Regions from separate parts of the Streptomyces sp. NPDC047525 genome, predicted to be linked through region 2. Evidence: predicted binding sites of a transcription regulator. Region 2 holds the regulator's gene; the other holds the start of a gene.

Region 1 (6,787 bases), on a different contig from region 2:
GCGCCCGCCTTCTCCGGCTTGTCGGCGATGACGGCCTCGGTGGTGAGGAACAGCGCGGCGATCGACGCGGCGTTCTGCAGGGCAGAGCGCGTGACCTTCGCCGGGTCGAGGATGCCCTCGGCGATCATGTCGACGTACTCACCGGTCGCGGCGTTCAGGCCGTGGCCGATGGGAAGGTTGCGGACCTTCTCGACGATGACGCCACCCTCAAGGCCGGCGTTGACCGCGATCTGCTTCAGCGGGGCCTCCAGGGCCAGCTTCACAGCGGCGGCACCGGTGGCCTCGTCGCCCTCGAGCTCAAGCTTCTCGAAGACAGCGGCGGCCTGGATGAGGGCCACGCCACCACCGGCGACGATGCCCTCTTCGACGGCGGCCTTCGCGTTGCGAACGGCGTCCTCGATGCGGTGCTTGCGCTCCTTGAGCTCCACCTCGGTCGCGGCACCGGCCTTGATGACCGCAACACCGCCGGCGAGCTTCGCCAGGCGCTCCTGCAGCTTCTCGCGGTCGTAGTCGCTGTCCGAGTTCTCGATCTCGGCGCGGATCTGGTTGACGCGACCCTGGACCTGGTCGCTCTCACCGGAGCCGTCGACGATCGTGGTCTCGTCCTTGGTGATGACGACCTTGCGGGCACGGCCCAGGAGGTCGAGGCCCGCGTTCTCCAGCTTGAGGCCGACTTCCTCGGAGATGACGGTGCCACCGGTGAGGATGGCGATGTCGCCGAGCATGGCCTTGCGGCGGTCACCGAAGCCCGGGGCCTTGACGGCGACGGACTTGAAGGTGCCACGGATCTTGTTGACGACCAGGGTCGACAGGGCCTCGCCCTCGACGTCCTCGGCGATGATCAGCAGCGGCTTGCCGGACTGCATGACCTTCTCGAGGAGCGGAAGGAGGTCCTTCACGTTCGAGATCTTCGAGTTGACGATCAGGATGTACGGGTCGTCGAGCGACGCCTCCATACGCTCCATGTCGGTGGCGAAGTACGCCGAGATGTAGCCCTTGTCGAAGCGCATGCCCTCGGTGAGCTCAAGCTCGAGCCCGAAGGTCTGCGACTCCTCGACGGTGATGACGCCTTCCTTGCCGACCTTGTCCATCGCCTCGGCGATGAGCTCGCCGATCTGGGTGTCGGCGGCGGAGATGGAGGCGGTCGAAGCGATCTGCTCCTTGGTCTCCACGTCCTTGGCCTGCTCGAGCAGGGCGCCCGAGACGGCCTCGACGGCCTTCTCGATGCCACGCTTGAGGGCCATCGGGTTGGCACCGGCGGCTACGTTGCGCAGGCCCTCGCGGACCAGCGCCTGCGCCAGGACGGTCGCGGTCGTCGTGCCGTCACCGGCGACGTCGTCCGTCTTCTTCGCGACCTCCTTGACCAGCTCGGCGCCGATCTTCTCGTACGGGTCCTCGAGCTCGATCTCCTTGGCGATGGAAACACCATCGTTGGTGATCGTGGGGGCACCCCACTTCTTCTCGAGGACGACGTTGCGACCCTTGGGGCCCAGGGTCACCTTGACGGCGTCGGCGAGCTGGTTCATGCCGCGCTCGAGGCCGCGCCGTGCCTCCTCGTCGAACGCGATGATCTTGGCCATGTGAAGTGGTCCTCCCGGACAGGGGTGGCATGCTCCGGATCGCGCCAGTGCCCGCGACGGACGGCCTGCAAACCGTGTGGTTCCTTGCCCCACCCGGCCTGCGGGCCTCACCGACCCGATCCAAGTTCTGTCACTCTCACTGGGAGAGTGCTAAGCCCAATGATTAGCACTCGACCCCTGCGAGTGCAAGCGCCTCTCACGGATCCCAGACGTACGAGGAGACGTACGAGGAGACGGAGGAGGGGGCGCGCGTGCGGGTGCGTACTACAGGTGCGTACTACAGGACGCACGAGGGCCCGCACCCCTGTGGGATGCGGGCCCTCGTCACTCGCTAAGTCGCTGGCCGATCGCGCCGAGATCAAACGGCGAGCTTGACCATGTCCGCCTGCGGACCCTTCTGGCCCTGCGAGATCTCGAACTCAACTCGCTGACCTTCTTCAAGGGTGCGGTAGCCGTCCATCTGAATCGCGCTGTAGTGGACGAAAACATCCGCACCACCGTCGACCGCGATGAAGCCGTACCCCTTCTCCGCGTTGAACCACTTGACGGTGCCCTGAGCCATGCCTAACTCCCCTATTACTGGCCCTTGCACGGACCCGCACTTCGCGGACCCGGGTCAGACCTCACCCCCCCAATGGGTTGTGGAGGCGTGCGCCGGAACGCGTCGACCGCGGCTGAATGTATCTGTCCAACTGCCCTCTGCAACAGGTCAATCGGACGAGAATTCTGGGCACGCCTGATCGGAAATATGCGGAGGATTTACCGGAGTTCAGGGCAAGTCGGGCCAGACAAATGCCACGAGAAGGGCAAATGGGCAGTGCACTTTGGCTACTTCTTGTCGCCCTCGGGGCGACTTCGTATATGCGCTCGGCACAAACGGGGAAGCTCGCTTCCCAACTGTACCGCGCTCAACCACATGGAATTGCCCCCTCCACTTCTCTCGCGGAGGGGGCAATGAAGATTACGCAGGGTGTTTCTTTAAAGGATCAACCACCGGCGACGGCGGGAATGATCGAGACCCCCGCGCCGTCCGGCGTCGCGGTCTCCAGGCCCTGCTCGAAACGGACGTCGTCGTCGTTCACGTACACGTTCACGAAGCGCCGCAGCTTGCCCTGGTCGTCCAGGACACGGGCCGCGATACCGGCGTGCTTGGCCTCCAGGTCGGCGATGACCTCGGAGAGGGTCGCCCCCTCGGCGGCGACCTCGGACTGACCGCCGGTGTAGGTGCGAAGAATGGTGGGGATGCGAACCTTGACGCTCATGAATTCACCTCGGTAGTTCAGGAGGGGCGCCCGTCTGGGGCGCCCCGTCAGGGGCGCGGGGAACTGCGCGACCAGCCACAGCCGGCTCGCAGTCAAGCGAACAGGCTCAGCCTGCAAGCCCTGCGGCGCGGAACGCGTCAAGGCTGGGCCGGATGGTAGCGGTGGCCTGCGAAGTCTCAGCGACAGCGTCAAGCGTCTTGAGGCCGTCACCGGTGTTCAGGACGACCGTGGTCAGGGAGGGGTCGATGAGCCCCGCCTCGATCAGCTTCTTCGTGACGCCGACCGTCACACCACCGGCGGTCTCCGCGAAGATCCCCTCGGTCCGGGCGAGCAGCTTGATCGCGTCGACGACCTGCTCGTCGTTCACGTCCTCCACCGCACCGCCCGTGCGACGCGCGATGTCCAGGACGTACGGCCCGTCGGCGGGGTTGCCGATGGCCAGCGACTTGGCGATGGTGTCCGGCTTCTGCGGCCGGACCACGTCGTGCCCGGCCTTGAAGGCGGTCGACACCGGCGAGCAGCCCTCGGCCTGCGCACCGAAGATCTTGTACGGCTTGTCCTCGACGAGGCCGAGCGCGATGAGCTCCTTGAGCCCCTTGTCGATCTTCGTGAGCTGCGAGCCCGAGGCGATCGGGATGACCAGCTGGTCGGGAAGGACCCACCCCAGCTGCTCGCAGATCTCGTACGCGAGGGTCTTGGAGCCCTCGCCGTAGTACGGCCGCAGGTTCACGTTCACGAAGCCCCAGCCCTCGCCCAGCGGGTCGCCGATGAGCTCGGAGCAGAAGCGGTTCACGTCGTCGTAGTTGCCCTCGATGCCGACGAGCTCGCCGCCGTAGACCGCGGCCATGACGACCTTGCCCTGCTCCAGGTCGTGCGGGATGAACACGCAGGAGCGGAAGCCGGCGCGGGCCGCTGCGGCACCGACGGCGCCCGCGAGGTTGCCGGTGGAGGAGCAGGAGAGGGTGGTGAAGCCGAACGCGCGCGCCGCCTCGATGGCCTGCGCCACGACACGGTCCTTGAAGGAGTGCGTCGGGTTGCCGGAGTCGTCCTTGACGAACAACTTGCCCTGCTCGACGCCGAGTTCACGCGCGAGGTTGTCGGCCTTGACGAGCTTGGTCCAGCCGGGGTTGATGTTCGGCTTGGACGCCACGTCCGCCGGGACGGGCAGCAGGGGCGCGTAACGCCAGATGTTGTCGGGGCCGGACTCGATCTGCTTCCGGAGTGCCTCGGGGTCACCGGTCGGCAGGTCGTACGCGACTTCGAGCGGGCCGAAACAGGCCTCGCAGGCGAAGATCGGGCCGAGCGCGTACAGCTCGCCGCACTCGCGGCAGGAAAGGCCCGATGCGGGGCCGAGGTCCACGGACCCACTGTGGGAAGGCGTCGTGGAGGGGGTGTTTTCGTTCGTTGCGACAGTCTGCGCAGCCATGGAGGCGAGGCCCTTTCTCCTCATCTTCCCCGTGACGCATCTCGTCACGAGACGGAATTGGCACCTTCCCCACCGAGACCTCGCGTGCGCGGTCGGCGGGATGGTTGCCGGGGCTTCAACGGGCCGTATCCCTCTGCCCCTCTGGATGAGCGGTATGGCGCCGGGGCTTCAGGGGCCCAGGGCATTTGTTACGCGTCGACCCCCGACATGCGATGGTCATCCGCGTTGTTCAAGACTGTAACCGACGGCCTGGACCCTTGAGATAGTCGTCCGAACCGCGAGATGGATCACATGTAGGCCACACACAGGAGGAGCAACCCGTGCTGGAAGAGGCCGAGCGCTGGCTGACCAGGCGTTCCTGGTCCGTTGCCGACCGTCCGCTCAGCGCACTCGTCGCCGCCAAACGGGCGTCGGGAGCCTCGGTGAGTGTCGTCCTGCCCGCGCTCGACGAGGAGGAGACGGTCGGGGAGATCGTCGCCGAGATCCGCCGGGAGCTGGTCGAGGAGGCCTGCCTGGTCGACGAGCTCGTGGTGATCGACTCCGGCTCCCGGGACCGCACGGCCGAGGTCGCCCGTGAGGCGGGCGCGCGGGTCGTGCACCGGGACGAGATCCTGCCGCGCATCCCGGCCGTGCCCGGCAAGGGCGAGGTCCTGTGGCGCTCACTCCTGGTGACCGGCGGTGACATCGTCGCGTTCGTCGACGCGGACCTGAGGGAGTTCTCCGCGGACTTCGTCACCGGCATCGTGGGCCCGCTCCTGACCGAGCCCGACGTGGACTTCGTGAAGGCGATGTACGACCGCCCGCTGGCCACAGCCGCAGGTCAGGGCGGCCGGGTCACCGAGCTGATGGCGCGCCCGCTGCTGAACATGCACTGGCCCCAACTGGCCGGTTTCGTCCAGCCGTTGGGCGGCGAGTACGCGGCGCGCAGGTCACTCCTTGAGCGGCTGCCGTTCCCCGTCGGTTACGGAGTGGAGCTGGGCCTGCTCGTGGACGCGCTGCACACCGTGGGCCTGGACGCGCTCGCGCAGGTCGACGTCGGCGTGCGCAAGCACCGGCACCAGGACGGGCAGGCGCTCGGCCGGATGGCCGCGGCGATCTACCGGACGGCGCAGCTGCGGCTCGCGCGCGGCCATCTCGTACGCCCCGAGCTCACGCAGTTCGAGCGGGGCGAGGACGGGTTCGAGCCGCGGACCCATTCGGTGGACACGGAGGAGCGGCCGCCGATGGCCGACATCGCGGAGTACACCGCCCGCCGCGTGGCGTAACCACCCAAGACCGGGCGTTTTGTCTACATTTCCCACTTATGTGGGTCAGACAGGTAATGGGAAGCGCGCGACGCATCGGCGGCGTGGCCATGGCCACGGCCGGACTCGCGGCAGGGGCGCTCGGCGCCGCGGCCGCACCCGCCGCCGCGGAGGTGATCGAGCCCTTCGCCAAGCGCTACGACGAATCGCTGTACGGCGACTTCAGGACCATCGGCAACACGGTCATGGGCTGCCCGACGACGCCCGCGGACATGGCGGCGCGCTGCGCCACCGCCGCGGACGGCCAGGGCCGCGACAACAACAACACCTTCGTCATGCAGCGGATCAACGCCGCGGGCATGGACCCCGAACACGGATCGAGCACCGGACAGGTCACGATCCCGCCCGGCGCGAAGGTCGCGTACGCGCGCCTCTTCTTCGGCGGCAACGACGGAACGTACAAGGGGCCCAGCGGCGCCCAGCTCAAGCGCTGCGACATCTCGGGCGCCGATGTGCAGCCATCGCCCGGCGAGCCGCTGGACGCGGTGCCCGCCGTCGGCGTGGACGGCACGCCTCCCTCGAAGGTCACCCCGGCGAACCTGGTCAAGGACCCGGCGTCGGCCAACGGCCCGCACTACTACACCGGCGAGGCCGACATCACGGGCCTCTTCAGCGGCGTCACCGGCACCGGAGCGCCCGTCCCGGTCGCGGTCGGCGACATCTGGGCGCCCACCGGCAAGGGCTGCGTCGCGGGCTGGTCGCTCACCGTCGTCTACAAGTACGACGGCCCCAACGACGACCACGCCCCCGACCGCCGCAACGTCTACGTCTACGGCGGTCACGTCCTGCAGCGCTCCACGTCGCCCGCCACCAGCGTCACGGTCGACGGCTTCTACCGCACGGACGGCAAGCCGCGCGCCAGCGTCACCGCGTACGAAGGCGACTGGAACACCCCCGGCGACCGCTTCCTGGTCGGCGGCCAGACCATGACCGAGGCGCACACGGGCAGCACCAACAACTTCTTCATCAGCGAGGACGACGGCGCCCTCGACCCGAAGATGACCAACAACCTGTCCATCGACGCCAAGGAGTTCGACGTCACCGGCAGCGGGACCCGCGCGCCGGCCGCCGAGCAGCCGATCCCCGTCGGCGCGACCTCCACGACGCTGAGCTTCTCCACGAAGGGCGACACCTACGTCCCCTCGGCGTTCGCGCTCTCCGTCCCGGTCCCCGACCTGGAGGTGACGAAGACGGCGAGCCCCAAGACGATCAAGC
Region 2 (6,787 bases):
GTGCTACAGGCGCAGTAGTGGTCTCGTGCGCGGCGTCGGGTTCCTCCGCGGTGCGGGACAATCGAAGGTATGCCTTCCGCACTGCCCGATGGTGAGCCCATGCCCGAGGACGGCGCGCTGCCCGCGTCCGCCCTGCAGGGAGCGGGGGCCCGTCCGCTCGGCTTCTACCTCCACGTCCCGTACTGCGCCACGCGCTGCGGCTACTGCGACTTCAACACGTACACGGCGACCGAGCTGCGCGGCTCCGGCGGCGTGCTCGCCTCACGCGACAACTACGCGGACACCCTGATCGACGAGGTGCGGCTCGCCCGCAAGACCCTGGGCGACGATCCGCGCCCGGTGCAGACCGTCTTCGTCGGGGGCGGTACGCCGACGCTCCTCGCCGCTGCCGATCTCGTCCGCATGCTGGGGGCCGTGCGGGAGGAGTTCGGGCTCGCGGACGACGCCGAGATCACCACCGAGGCGAACCCCGACTCCGTCGATCCGGCGTACCTGAGCGAGCTGCGGGCCGGGGGCTTCAACCGCGTCTCCTTCGGGATGCAGAGCGCCAAGCAGCACGTACTGAAGGTGCTCGACCGTACGCACACACCCGGGCGGCCCGAGGCGTGCGTGGCGGAGGCGCGTGCGGCGGGCTTCGACCACGTCAACCTGGACCTCATCTACGGCACGCCGGGCGAGAGCGACGACGACTGGCGGGCCACGCTGGACGCGGCGATCGGCGCCGGGCCCGACCACGTCAGCGCGTACGCGCTGATCGTCGAGGAGGGTACGCAGCTGGCGCGGCGGATCCGGCGCGGCGAGGTGCCGATGACGGACGACGACGTGCACGCGGACCGGTATCTGATCGCGGACGAGGTGCTGGGGGGTGCGGGATTCTCCTGGTACGAGGTGTCCAACTGGGCCACGTCCGAGGCCGGGCGGTGCCTGCACAACGAGCTGTACTGGCGGGGGGCCGACTGGTGGGGGGCCGGGCCGGGGGCCCACAGCCACGTGGGGGGCGTGCGGTGGTGGAACGTCAAGCATCCCGGGGCGTACGCGGGGGCGCTGGCCGCTGGGCGCTCGCCCGGGGCCGGGCGGGAGGTCCTGGCTGCGGAGGACCGGCGGGTGGAGCGGATCCTGCTTGAGCTGCGGCTGCTCGAGGGGTGTCCGTTGAGCTTGCTCCGGCCCGCGGGGCTCGCGGCTTCGCGCCGGGCGTTGGAGGAGGGGTTGCTTGAGGGTGGGCCTTACGAGGAGGGGCGGGCGGTGTTGACGCTGCGGGGGCGGTTGCTGGCGGATGGCGTGGTGCGGGACCTGGTGGACTGAGGCTCGGGGCGCGGGGCCTTGGTTGGCGTCACCACCGGCTCCGCCGAGTTCGTCCTCAAACGCCGGACGGGCTGGAATGATCCCGGCTCGGCTGGAGAGCTTGCGTCGGCTGGGTGGGCAGCCGCGGGGCAATCGGGTGGGTGGGCGGGAAAGATCCCCCGCGGAGCGGAGGGCTAGGACTCGCCGCCGGTGACGAAGTCGATCAGTTCCTCCACGCGGCCCAGCAGCGCCGGTTCAAGATCCCGGTAGCTCCGCACCGAGCCCAGGATCCGTTGCCACGCGGCGCCCGTGTTCAGGGGCCAGCCCAGCGCCTCGCAGACGCCCGTCTTCCAGTCCTGGCCCCGCGGGACGCGGGGCCACGCCTCGATGCCCACCGACGAAGGCTTCACCGCCTCCCACACGTCGATGTAGGGGTGCCCCACCACCAGAGCCGACGGGGAACCCACCTGCGCCGCGATCCTTGATTCCTTGGAGCCGGGGACCAGGTGGTCCACCAGGACGCCCAGGCGCGCGTCGGGGCCGGGGGAGAAATCCGCGACGATGGCGGGCAGGTCGTCGATGCCCTCCAGGTACTCGACGACCACGCCCTCGATCCGCAGGTCGTCGCCCCACACCCGCTCGACGAGCTCCGCGTCGTGCCGCCCCTCGACGTAGATCCGCCCCGCACGGGCGACCCGGGCCCGCGCCCCCGGCACGGCCACCGAACCGGATGCGGTGCGCGTGGGACGTACAAGAGGAGACGCTGCCGACGGGCGGACCAGTGTGACCGTCCGGCCCTCCAGGGCGAAGCCCCCGGGAGTCATCGGGAAGACGCGGTGCTTGCCGAAGCGGTCCTCCAGGGTCACCGTCGGACCCTCCGCCGTCTTCTCGCAGCGGATCACCGCCCCGCAGAAGCCGGTGCCGAGCTCCTCCACCACGAGGTCCGCCTCCGCGGCGACCTCCGGCACGGACTTCGGCTTCTTCCACGGCGGTGTGAGGTCTGCGGAGTACTGGCGCATTCGCATGACGATAGGAGAAACGGCGTACGACCGGCTACGACACGCCGAAGCGGGCCGCCAGTGTGGCGCGTTGCGCACGGACAAATGCCGCGTCGACCACCGCGCCGTGCCCCGGCACGTACAACGCGTCCTCCCCGCCCAGGTCGAGAAGCCGGTCGAGCGCGGCCGGCCACCGCTTCGGGACCGCGTCGTTCCCCGCCTGCGGTTCGTCCGACTCCTCGACCAGGTCGCCGCAGAAGACGATCTCCGGAGAGCCGTCCGTGCCGGGGACCAGGACCGCAAGGTCGTGGCCCGAGTGGCCGGGACCGACGTTGGCGAGCAGGACCTGCACCCCGCCGCCCAGGTCGAGCGTCCACTCCCCGCACACCAGGTGGTGCGGGCGGACGAGCAGGTCGGCGGCCTCCGCCGCGGCGTCCGCGGCGACCCCGTGCCGGACCGCCGAGTCGCGCAGCTCGTCGCGGCCCTTCGTGAGGAGCGTGTCGATGCCGACCGCGCCGTACACCTCCACGCCCGCGAACGCCGCGGCGCCCAGGACGTGGTCGAAGTGCGGGTGCGTCAGGGCGAGGTGGGTGACCCGGCGGCCGCCGCCGAGGATGCCGCGCGCCTGGGTGCGCAGCTGTGCCCCCTCGCGCAGGGTCGCGCCCGCCTCGATCATCAGCGCCGATTCGCCGCCGACGACAAGGCCCGCCGTGCAGTCCCACACCGGCAGGCGCCGCCGCCCCACATGCGGCGCGAGCCGCTCCCAACCCGCCTCGTCCCAAGCCAGTGCCACGTCCATGAGCCGACGCTAGCCCCGCACGGGCGGCTTGGCAGCCGCTGGCCCACCCGTCGGACCGACACAGGTGGTCCGGCCCTTGCCGGGGCCGTACCTCGCGGCCGTACACTGGGCCCGGTGAAGGCTGGCACTCGCCCCAGGTGAGTGCCAGGCGAGACATCAGGGCAGGCAGGATTCAGGGCAAAAGGTGGAGGTGTGCGCGGATGCTCAATGAACGCAGGCTCGAGGTGCTGCGCGCCATCGTCCACGACTATGTCGGCACCGAGGAGCCCGTCGGCTCCAAGGCGCTCACCGAGCGGCACAGCCTCGGGGTCTCACCGGCCACGGTCCGCAACGACATGGCGGCGCTGGAGGAGGAAGGGTTCATCGCCCAGCCTCATACGAGTGCGGGGCGCATCCCGACGGACAAGGGGTACCGCCTCTTCGTCGACCGGCTCGCGGGCGTCAAGCCGATGGCGGCGCCGGAGCGCAGGGCCATCCAGAACTTCCTCGACGGCGCCGTCGACCTCGACGACGTGGTCGCTCGTACGGTGCGGCTGCTCGCGCAGCTGACCCGGCAGGTCGCGGTCGTGCAGTATCCGTCCCTCACGCGGTCGACGGTGCGGCACGTGGAGCTGCTCTCCCTTGCTCCCGCCCGTCTGATGCTCGTACTGATCACGGACACCGGCCGGGTCGAGCAGCGCATGATCGACTGTCCCGCCCCGTTCGGCGAGACCTCGCTCGCGGACCTGCGGGCGCGGCTCAACAGCCGGGTCGCGGGCCGCCGCTTCGCGGACGTGCCGCAGCTGGTGCAGGACATGACGGAGTCCTTCGACGCGGAGGACCGGGGCACGGTCGCGACGGTGCTCTCCACCCTCCTCGAAACCCTCGTCGAAGAGACCGAAGAGCGGCTGATGATCGGCGGAACGGCCAATCTCACCCGCTTCGGACATGACTTTCCCCTCACCATCAGGCCTGTCCTCGAGGCCCTTGAGGAGCAGGTCGTCCTGCTCAAGTTGCTTGGCGAGGCCACAGATTCGGGCATGACCGTACGGATCGGTCACGAGAACGCCCATGAGGGACTCAGCTCCACGTCCGTGGTCTCCGTCGGCTACGGTTCGGGCAGCGAGGCAGTAGCCAAACTCGGCGTGGTCGGCCCGACCCGCATGGACTATCCGGGAACGATGGGAGCAGTACGCGCAGTGGCACGTTACGTCGGACAGATCCTGGCGGAGTCGTAAGTGGCCACGGACTACTACGCCGTACTAGGCGTGCGCCGCGACGCTTCCCAGGACGAAATCAAGAAGGCCTTCCGAAGGCTGGCCCGTGAGCTTCACCCGGACGTGAATCCGGATCCGAAGACTCAGGAGCGCTTCAAGGAGATCAACGCCGCGTACGAGGTGTTGTCGGACCCGCAGAAGAAGCAGGTCTACGACCTCGGCGGCGACCCGCTGTCCCAGGCGGGCGGCGGCGGTGCGGGCGGTTTCGGGGCCGGTGGCTTCGGCAACTTCTCGGACATCATGGACGCGTTCTTCGGGACGGCGTCGCAGCGTGGCCCCCGGTCGCGCACGCGCCGTGGCCAGGACGCCATGATCCGGCTCGAGATCGACCTGGACGAGGCGGCCTTCGGGACCACCAAGGACATACAGGTCGACACGGCGGTCGTCTGTACGACCTGCAGCGGTGAAGGTGCCGCCCCGGGGACATCCGCTCAAACGTGTGACATGTGCCGCGGTCGCGGCGAGGTGTCGCAGGTCACGCGGTCCTTCCTCGGCCAGGTCATGACCTCACGGCCGTGCCCGCAGTGCCAGGGATTCGGCACGGTCGTGCCCACCCCGTGCCCGGAGTGCGCCGGCGACGGCCGCATCCGGTCGCGGCGGACGCTCACCGTGAAGATCCCTGCCGGTGTCGACAACGGCACGCGGATCCAGCTCGCGGGCGAGGGCGAGGTCGGCCCCGGCGGCGGCCCCGCCGGCGACCTGTACGTGGAGATCCACGAGCTGCCGCACGCCGTGTTCCAGCGGCGCGGGGACGACCTGCACTGCACGGTCACCATCCCGATGACCGCCGCGGCTCTGGGCACCAAGGTGCCCCTGGAGACGCTGGACGGCCTCGAAGAGGTCGACATCCGGCCTGGCACGCAGTCGGGCCAGTCGGTGCCGCTGCACGGCAGGGGCATCACGCACCTGCGGGGCGGCGGGCGAGGCGACCTCATCGTGCACGTCGAGGTCCTCACGCCGAGCAAGCTGGACGCGGAGCAGGAGCGTGTCCTGCGGGAGCTGGCGCAGCTGCGCGGCGAGGAGCGGCCCACCGGGCAGTTCCAGCCGGGGCAGCAGGGCCTGTTCTCGCGCCTCAAGGACGCGTTCAACGGGCGGTAGCGCCTGAAGCAGTGGCTTGGTGCCCCCGGTGGCGGATAACCGCCGCCGGGGGCGCTTTGTCGTCTTCGGCTGCGGACCGTCCTTGGTTGCTCGCGCAGTTCCCCGCGCCCCTTCGGGGCGCGATTCGGCGGCCCGCGCGGGGCATGGCACGATGCGTTCATGTCCTCCGTGCTGACCGGTCTTTCCCGCCTTCCGATCGTGCAGGCCCCCATGGCGGGCGGCGCTTCGTGCCCCCAGCTCGCCGCGGCCGTCTCCGAGGCCGGGGGGCTCGGATATCTCGCCGCCGGGTACAAAACCGCCGACGGGATGTACCAGGAGATCAAACAGTTGCGGGGGCTCACGAGCCGGCCGTTCGGCGTGAATCTCTTCATGCCGCAGCCCGAGTACGCCGACGCCGCCGCCGTCGACGTCTACCGCAACCAGCTCGCCGGTGAGGCCGCCTGGTACGAGACGCAGCTCGGCGATCCGGACAGCGGCCGCGACGACAACTACGACGCCAAGCTCGCGATCCTCGTCGAGGACCCGGTGCCGCTGGTGTCGTTCACCTTCGGCTGCCCCACCCGCGACGTCTTCGACGCCTTCGCGCGGGTCGGCACCATCACCGTCGCCACCGTGACCACCCCCGAAGAGGCGCAGACCGCCCAGTGGTCCGGCGCCGACGCCGTGTGCGTGCAGGGCATCGAGGCAGGCGGTCACCAGGGCACGCACCGCGACAACCCCGAGACGGACGGCGCCGGGCTCGGCCTGCTCTCGCTCATCGCGCAGGTGCGCGAGACCGTGCAGATCCCGATCGTCGCGGCAGGCGGCCTGATGCGCGGCTCGCAGATCGCCGCGGTGCTCGCCGCGGGCGCCGACGCCGCGCAGCTCGGCACGGCCTTCCTGGTCTGTCCGGAGTCGGGCGCGAACGTCCTGCACAAGCAGGCCATGACCAACCCGCTGTTCACCCGCACCGAACTGACCCGCGCCTTCTCCGGCCGCCCCGCGCGGGGCCTGGTCAACCGCTTCATGCGCGAGCACGGCCCCTACGCCCCCGCCGCCTACCCCCAGATCCACCACCTCACCAGCGGCCTGCGCAAGGCCGCGGCCAAGGCCGGTGACGCGCAGGGCATGGCGCTGTGGGCCGGGCAGGGACACCGCATGGCGCGGGAGCTGGAGGCCGGGCAGCTCGTGGAGGTCCTCGCGGCCGAACTGGCCGAGGCCAAGGCTGCGTTGGCGGCCGAAGGCCAGCAGGGGACCGAGCCCGGGAGCCAGGTGTGACCGCTCCCGTCTTCGTCGTCGAGAGCTTCGAGAACACTGCCGCGGGCGGCGACGGACGCTACGTACTCGATGGTCCCGAAGGGCGCCACGCCGTCTCC

Evidence for each region. Region 2 encodes HrcA, which represses chaperone genes, less so after heat shock. Its sites were predicted from a motif close to TTNGCACTCNGNNNNNCNGAGTGCNAA; they were not measured.
Region 1: a site for HrcA is predicted at 1,708-1,734, ahead of groL (chaperonin GroEL). Genes of this name have one in related genera too.

The regions. Positions count from the first base shown of each region.
Region 1 is NZ_JBEYTL010000030.1:29,700-36,486, reverse strand. Features, by position in the region: gene groL (chaperonin GroEL) at 1-1,580, opposite strand, end outside; gene ABZ833_RS43615 (cold-shock protein) at 1,939-2,142, opposite strand; gene ABZ833_RS43610 (MoaD/ThiS family protein) at 2,567-2,842, opposite strand; gene thrC (threonine synthase) at 2,949-4,292, opposite strand; SAM riboswitch class I at 4,286-4,420, opposite strand; gene ABZ833_RS43600 (glucosyl-3-phosphoglycerate synthase) at 4,589-5,533, shown strand; gene ABZ833_RS43595 (hypothetical protein) at 5,590-6,787, shown strand, end outside.
Region 2 is NZ_JBEYTL010000005.1:29,339-36,125, reverse strand. Features, by position in the region: gene ABZ833_RS15760 (SpoIIE family protein phosphatase) at 1-18, shown strand, start outside; gene hemW (radical SAM family heme chaperone HemW) at 70-1,302, shown strand; gene ABZ833_RS15750 (DUF3097 domain-containing protein) at 1,476-2,300, opposite strand; gene ABZ833_RS15745 (MBL fold metallo-hydrolase) at 2,335-3,078, opposite strand; gene hrcA (heat-inducible transcriptional repressor HrcA) at 3,279-4,295, shown strand; gene dnaJ (molecular chaperone DnaJ) at 4,296-5,432, shown strand; gene ABZ833_RS15730 (nitronate monooxygenase) at 5,592-6,689, shown strand; gene ABZ833_RS15725 (16S rRNA (uracil(1498)-N(3))-methyltransferase) at 6,686-6,787, shown strand, end outside.